2 regions of the Janthinobacterium sp. PSPC1-1 genome follow, and region 1 is predicted to be linked to the other one. Evidence: predicted binding sites of a transcription regulator. Region 1 holds the regulator's gene; the other holds the start of a gene.
What was found. Region 1 encodes FNR, which switches genes on or off when oxygen is low (the NO sensors DNR and NnrR bind a similar motif). Its sites were predicted from a motif close to TTGATNNNNATCAA; they were not measured.
Positions count from the first base shown of each region.

Region 2: a site for FNR is predicted at 1,910-1,923, ahead of ACP7EG_RS21870 (IPT/TIG domain-containing protein). Genes of this name have one in related genera too.

Region 1 covers NZ_JAFCWP010000002.1:65,400-68,891, reverse strand. The annotation lists gene ACP7EG_RS07835 (response regulator) at 1-1,364, opposite strand, end outside; gene fnr (fumarate/nitrate reduction transcriptional regulator Fnr) at 1,604-2,362, shown strand; gene ACP7EG_RS07825 (FixH family protein) at 2,489-3,013, opposite strand; gene ccoG (cytochrome c oxidase accessory protein CcoG) at 3,160-3,492, opposite strand, start outside.
Region 2 covers NZ_JAFCWP010000007.1:217,812-221,303, reverse strand. The annotation lists gene metH (methionine synthase) at 1-1,417, opposite strand, end outside; gene ACP7EG_RS21870 (IPT/TIG domain-containing protein) at 2,081-3,492, shown strand, end outside.

The sequences.
Region 1 (3,492 bases):
TCGACGGGCGACAACTCCATGCGGCGCGCCTCGATCTTCGAATAGTCGAGCACGTCGTTGAGGATGCCCAGCAGCGACTGGCCCGCCACGCGCACCATGGTCAGATACTTGCGCTGTTCCGTATCGAGCTTGGTATTGCCCAGCAAATACACCATGCCCAGTACGGCATTCAGGGGCGTGCGGATTTCATGGCTCATGTTGGCCACGAAATCGCTCTTCGCGCGGTTGGCCGCCTCGGCCCGGTCGCGTTCCTGTTCCAGCTCCGCCGCACGCGCTTCGAGTTCCTGCTGCAGGCGGTCGCGTTCGCTCATCAGGCTGTTGAACGCTTCCGTCAGTTCGCCGATCTCGTCGCGCTGCCGCACCGGCACGGGCGTGAAGCGGCTGCCACTGGTGCGCATGGCTTGCAGCGTGTCGCGCAGGTGCACCAGCGGCGACAGCAGGCGCACGGTGACCCAGCCCAGAATAAACGCGGCCAGCAGCGAAGCGAGGACGCTCCACAGCACCAGCCGGTACAGCACGCCATCGAACGGTTCGAAGGCATCATCGAGAGGCAGCGAGGCGGCCAGCAGCCAGTTCACCGATTTCAGGCGCTTGAAGCTGTTGACGGCCGTGATGCCGCGGCTGTTGGTGCTGACCATGCTGCCTTCGCCATCGTTCTTCAGCAACTGGGTCGTCGTCAGGTTGGCGTTCGGCTGGCGCGGCTGCAGCAAGCGGCTGGTATCGGGGTGCAGCACATAGCGCGGCACGGCGCCGCGCGTGAGGATGAAGTAATAGCCGCTCTTGCCGATCTTTTCCGAGCGCAGGCGTCCCAACAGGTTGTCCTTGTACAGGCGCAGCACACCGATCACCACGCCGGCCACCTGGCCATCGGCCGTGAGCACGGGCGCCACCATCTGCACGATGGGCATGCCGCTCGACTTGCCCAGCATCGGCTCGGTGATCATGGGCTGGCGCGTGCGCAGGACGGTCTGGAAATACTCGCGCTCGGCGACGTTGATGCCGGCGCGCCCCGCCACTTCCGGCATGTCGGCCACGACGGCGCCTTGCGCATCGAGCACCAGCACGTCGTCGAACAGTACCAGCATCGAGCGGCGCGCATAGTATTCGCGCAATTGGGCTGGCTGGGCGATCAATTCCGGCGGCTGCTGCCTGGCCGTCAGCGTGACGATCTGCAGCAGCATGCCCAGCTTGTCGTCGAGTTCGGCAGCGGTGCGGGTGATCAGGGCAGACTGCTGGCTCAGCAGTACTCGGGTGAAGTCGGCGCGCATGTGCTGCACCTGTATCATGGTGACCAGCGCGATCATGGCGATCGAGGTCAGGCTGGTGGCCAGCGCGACTTTTGCTTTGATGCCGAGAGGCTTCATGATTTCCTTTTCAGTACCGGGCGGTACAGGCGGCAGCTAATGCTGTCGGGAATTTTCCTATCAATACATCAACTTGGCAAGCGGCGCCGCGCAAATTGCCTTTCCCACATGGGCTTTTAATGATGTTGCCATATAATCAAGGTTAGAACGTCGTTTATTCAGCGGAAATGCGGTGAAATTGGCACACGGCAACCCTGTATGCAGTAAACTCGTTATTGCATTTTCTAAAAGGTACCGACATGACTGAAGCGCTACTCACTCCCACCATGCCCACAGTGACCGTGGAAGCGTTGCGTGCGCGATGCTCGACCTGCAGCATGCATCAATTGTGCCTGCCGATGGGCCTCGATGTGGGCGACATGGACAGGCTGGACCAGATCATCGGCCGCCGCCGCAAGATCGTGCGCGGTGCCTCGCTGTTCCGCATCGGCGACTCGTTCCAGAATCTGTACGCGATCCGCCTGGGGCACTTCAAGACGTACCAGATCAATCCGGGCGGTGAAGAGCAGGTGACGGGTTTCCAGATGGCTGGCGAACTGCTGGGCATGGACGCCATCAGCGCCGACCGCCACCACTGTAATGCGGTGGCGCTGGAAGACAGCGAAGTGTGTGAAATTCCGTTTTCCAGCCTGGAACAGTTGCTGGGCAATATGCCGACCCTGCTGCGCCATTTCCATCGCATGATGAGCCAGGAAATCACGCGCGAGCAAAGCGTCATGCTGTTGCTGGGCAATATGCAGGCGACCCAGCGTTTTGCCGCCTTTATCGTCAACCTGGCCTCGCGCTATGAAGCGCGCGGCTATTCGGCTAGCAAATTTCAGCTGCGCATGTCGCGCGAGGAAATCGGCAATTACCTGGGGCTGACCATCGAGAGCGTCAGCCGTTTATTGTCGAAATTCAAGAAGGAAGGCTGGCTGCGCGTCTCCAACCGCGAGATCGAGATTTTGCAGCCCGCCAAGTTGAAAGCCATTACAGCCGGCACGGACGTCTGCAAATAACAGCACCGTCAAAACCTACTGCGCGTCGCGCTTTGCGGCCTGCGATGCTCGCTGTGCTCTAGCACAGCTGCGCTTCTTAGCCACAAATCACTGCCGCTCGCTACGGTTTTTTCCCGGCGCTGTACGTTATAGCTCTTCATCCGCATGCAGCGCGATGCTGCGCTGCAGCGGCCAGGTCCAGATGCCGGACAGGCGCCACTCGCGTTTGTCGTTTTCCACCAGTACTTGCCAGCGGCTGCGCTCGAGCATCGGCAGCGCCACGGAAAAATTGCCCGCCGCATCGGGCTGCACCAGCAGCTTGATATCCTTTTCCGGCAAGGTCGCATGCGCCAGATGCAGCTGCAGCGGACCCTGGTAAGCCTTGCCGAAGCTGTGCACGGAACCACTCAGGCGCGCCTGTGCCACATCATAGGACAGGCTGGTATCCATCGCCAGGTCGCTGGCGATCGTGTCGCGCTTCAAATCCTGGTTGATCGCCTTGCCCTGCTTGTAATAGTCGCCCACCACCAGCGCATCAGGCTGCGTAAACGCGATATAGCCCATGAAGCTGCCGACGACCACGGACAGGCCGGGACCGATCATCAGCAGCCATGGCCAGCGATGCTTGTACCACGGGGCAACGGGGGCTTGCAGCTTGAGACTGTCGGACATTTTGTTCTCCTTGGGGTCAGACCCTTTGGGTCTGACCCCAGCTTTTGCTTCTGGGTTGAAAATAAAGTAAAGCTAACGCATGTTTGATGCTACCCCTACGGCGAAATACCGGGGTCGGACCCAGAGGGTCCGACCCCGAATCAACATCACCGCGGCACGATGAATACCGCGCTTTCACGCACATGCAACGATGGGTTGTCCAGCGATTGTAGCTCGACTGCAATCTTGTTCGAACCCTTCTCGCCCACGCCATGCGGCACGCGCAGGCGGATCGGCCAACCCAGCGTTTCTGTCGGCTGCAAGGTCACCTCTTCGCGCGTCAGCAAGGTCAGACCCGGCAAGCCGGAAGCGCTGATTTTAAAATGCTGGATTTGCTCCGAGGTGTTCATGATCTGCAAGCGGTAGACGTTTTCGATCATGCCGTCTTCCACTTCGCGTCCCATCGAACCGCGGTCGCGGATGACGTCCATTTTCAGGGG
Region 2 (3,492 bases), on a different contig from region 1:
TGCCCTGCACGCATTTCAGGCCCGCTTCGATGACCGACCATTTCGACGAATCGACCATGATGGGCACGCGCGAAATATCGGGTTCCGAGGCGATCAGGTTCAGGAAGCGCGTCATGGCCGCCAGCGAGTCGAGCATCGCTTCATCCATGTTGATGTCGATCACTTGCGCGCCGTTTTCCACTTGCTGGCGTGCCACGGACAGCGCTTCGTCGTATTGCTCGTTGAGAATCATGCGCGCGAACGCTTTCGAGCCCGTGACGTTGGTGCGCTCGCCCACGTTGACGAACAGTGACTCGTCATTGACGACGAACGGCTCCAGGCCGGCCAGGCGCAAGTCGTGCGATGGGGCCGGCACGCTGCGCGGCGTGTTTTTCGACAGCAATTCACCGATGGCGGCGATGTGCTCGGGCGTGGTGCCGCAGCAGCCGCCCGCCATGTTCAAGAAGCCCGCGTCGGCAAATTCGCGCAGCAGGGCGGACGTGTCGGCTGGCAACTCGTCAAAGCCCGTGTCGCTCATGGGGTTGGGCAAGCCCGCGTTCGGGTAAATGCAGACGAAGGTGTCGGCGATCTTGGCCAGTTCTTCCGCGTACGGGCGCATCAGGGCGGCGCCCAGCGCGCAGTTCAGGCCGATGGTCAGCGGTTTCGCGTGGCGCACGGAATTCCAGAAGGCGGGCACGGTCTGGCCCGACAGGATGCGTCCCGAGGCGTCCGTGACGGTGCCGGAAATCATCAAGGGCAGGCGCACGACGGTCGGATTTTGCTCGTAGAACAGGTCGATGGCGAACAGGGCCGCCTTGCAGTTCAAGGTATCGAAAATGGTTTCCACCAGCAGCACATCGGCGCCGCCTTCCACCAGGCCTTGCGTCTGCTGCAGGTAGGCGGCCACCAGCTGGTCGAAACTGACGTTGCGCGCGGCCGGGTCGTTCACGTCGGGCGAGATCGATGCCGTCTTCGGCGTGGGGCCCAGGGCGCCGGCGACGAAGCGCGGCTTGTCCGGGGTGGAATACTTGTCGCAGGCGGCGCGCGCCAGCTTGGCCGCCTGCACGTTCATTTCATAGGCCAGGTGGGCCATGTGGTAATCGTCCTGCGCGATCGTCGTGGCGCCGAAGGTATTCGTTTCGATCAGGTCGGCGCCGGCCGCCAGGTAGCGCTCGTGGATTTCCTGGATGATGTGCGGCTGGGTGAGCGTGAGCAGCTCATTGTTGCCTTTAACGAATAGTTCGCGCGCACCGCTGTCGGCCGGCGCGGCGAAATCGATGAAGCGGCCGGCGGGGCCGCCACGGTACGCTTCTTCGTCGAGCTTGTATTGCTGGATGATCGTGCCCATGGCGCCGTCGAGGATCATGATCCGCTGCGCCAGAATGGCGCGCAAGGTGGCTTCGGTCGGGGACATGGCGGGGATCACGGTATCGTTCATTTCATGCTTTCAATAGGCAAACGGGCGGCGGCGCGGCGACAGGACAGGTACGGGGCGGTTGCGGGCCAGCAGGATCAGCTGACGGAGAGTGCCAGCCGGGTAGGGCAGGCAGAAGGTGGCAATCGCCTGATTTCACCGGGTCTAAAATTATACGGCATCAGGCTGCTTTGGTTTTAAGCAAAAGCGGTGGCAGGCCAGTCTGCTGTGGTTCGAGCAACACAACGGCGCCACGGCCAGCGCTGCGGTAGCAACATCGCGGCCGCACCTGAAAATGCCATTCCTGAAAATCTTACTCAAAATGTTAATTCTTCCGCCAAGGTTGGCCGGAAGGTATGCCTTCTATGCTGTGGAAAAATTTCCACATTATTTGAATCCGCTCCGATTATTTTTCATGAATGGAATGGCAATAGCTGCAAAGGAAAATAATTGTGGTGTAAGGCAATGCAGAATGAGACCTGTAATTCTGAAAATAAAGTTTGCCAGATAGATATTTTAATTATTATCAAAACCAATTAAATCAAAAGCATTAATAGTTGTCTTATGGAATCGAATTAACCGATAATGTTGGTTCCTTGAAATTAAATTCTCACCAAAAGTCACCAATATGTCACATTTCTCTCGTGTCCTCCCCGGCATCGCGCTGCATCAGCAAGGATGCCAGCCATGAAAAACCATTTGCTTGTTGCATTGTTTCTCATGCTGGGCCTGTCCGCTTGCGGCGGCGGCGGGGGCGGTGGCGATACCATAGTGGCGACCACCTCGGGCAATCCCGTCGTGATTCCCGCCGTGACGGCAGTCTCGGCGGCGAATGTCGCCGTTGGTGGCAGCCTGGTGGTCACGGGCACGAATCTGAGCCGCGTGACGGCCTTCCAGGTGGGCGGCGTGACGCTCGCCACCAGCGCCGCCAGCGACACCAGCGTGACCCTGGCCATGCCGGGCGTGCCCGTGTCGGGCGCCTTGAGCCTGGTCAGTGCCAGTGGTACGGCGGCCACCAGCTATAACGTCAATGTGTACCTGCCATTGAGCGTGGGCAGCGTCGCGCCATTGACGGGCGGCGTCGGTTCCAGCGTGACGATCGCGGGCGGTGGCATGGGCGCCGTGACGGCGGTGCAGTTCGGCAATGGCGCGGCGGCGACGCCGCAAAGCCAGACGGCCGGCAGCGTGACCGTGGTGGTGCCCTTGGGTGCGGCAACGGGGGCGCTGACGGTGCGCGGTCCTTACAACGATGTCATCAGCAGCGATACGTACAAGGTCTTGGCGAGCGTGGCAGTGACGTCGATCACGTCGGCCGTCAACGGCGCGACCTTGTCGGTGACGGTGCAGGGCAGCAATCTTGACCAGGTCAGTTCGGCTTCGGTGGGCAATACGCCAGCCGTCATCGTCAGCGCCAGTGCCAGCCAACTGGTGTTGTCTGCACCAGGCTCGGCAACGGGCGATGTGATGCTGTCAGCCGCTGCGCGCATTGCCGTGAATGCAGGCACGGTGTCGGCCTTTACCCTGGGCAGCATTGATTTCTCGCAGGTACTGAACCTGAACGCCAGCAATACGGCCTTGCGCCTGACGCGCGGCAAGTCGGCCGCCGTGCGCGTGTCCGTGCTGGCCGCGCAAGCGGGCCAGGCCAGCCCGGCAGTGACCTTGGTTGCGACCGCCGCCAATGGCAGCAACCTGGGCAGCATCAGCATGAGCGGCCCATCGGTCTTGCCGACGGCGAAAAGCGATTACAGTTTCAACGGCAATTTTAGTGCCATCCTGCCCGCTGGCTGGATCTTGCCCGGCGTGCGCGTGCGCGTGACGGCCGTGGGCAATGACGGCGTGCAAGTGAGCCAGGAAGCGGCGCCCGTGGTGGCCAGCCTGGCCCGAATCCGCCTGGTACTCGTGCCCTTGAGCACCGATGATGGCGTGGCGCAACTGCCTGACGCCGAGGTGATCCGTGCTGCGCTGCTGCGTGTGTATCCATATGCGACGGAAAATATCAGCATCACCACGCGCGCTGCGCTGAGCATGCCAGGCAGCAGCACGGCCGACAGCTGGTGGAGCAACGCCCTGGGGGCGCTGGACGACCGGCGGGTGCAGGA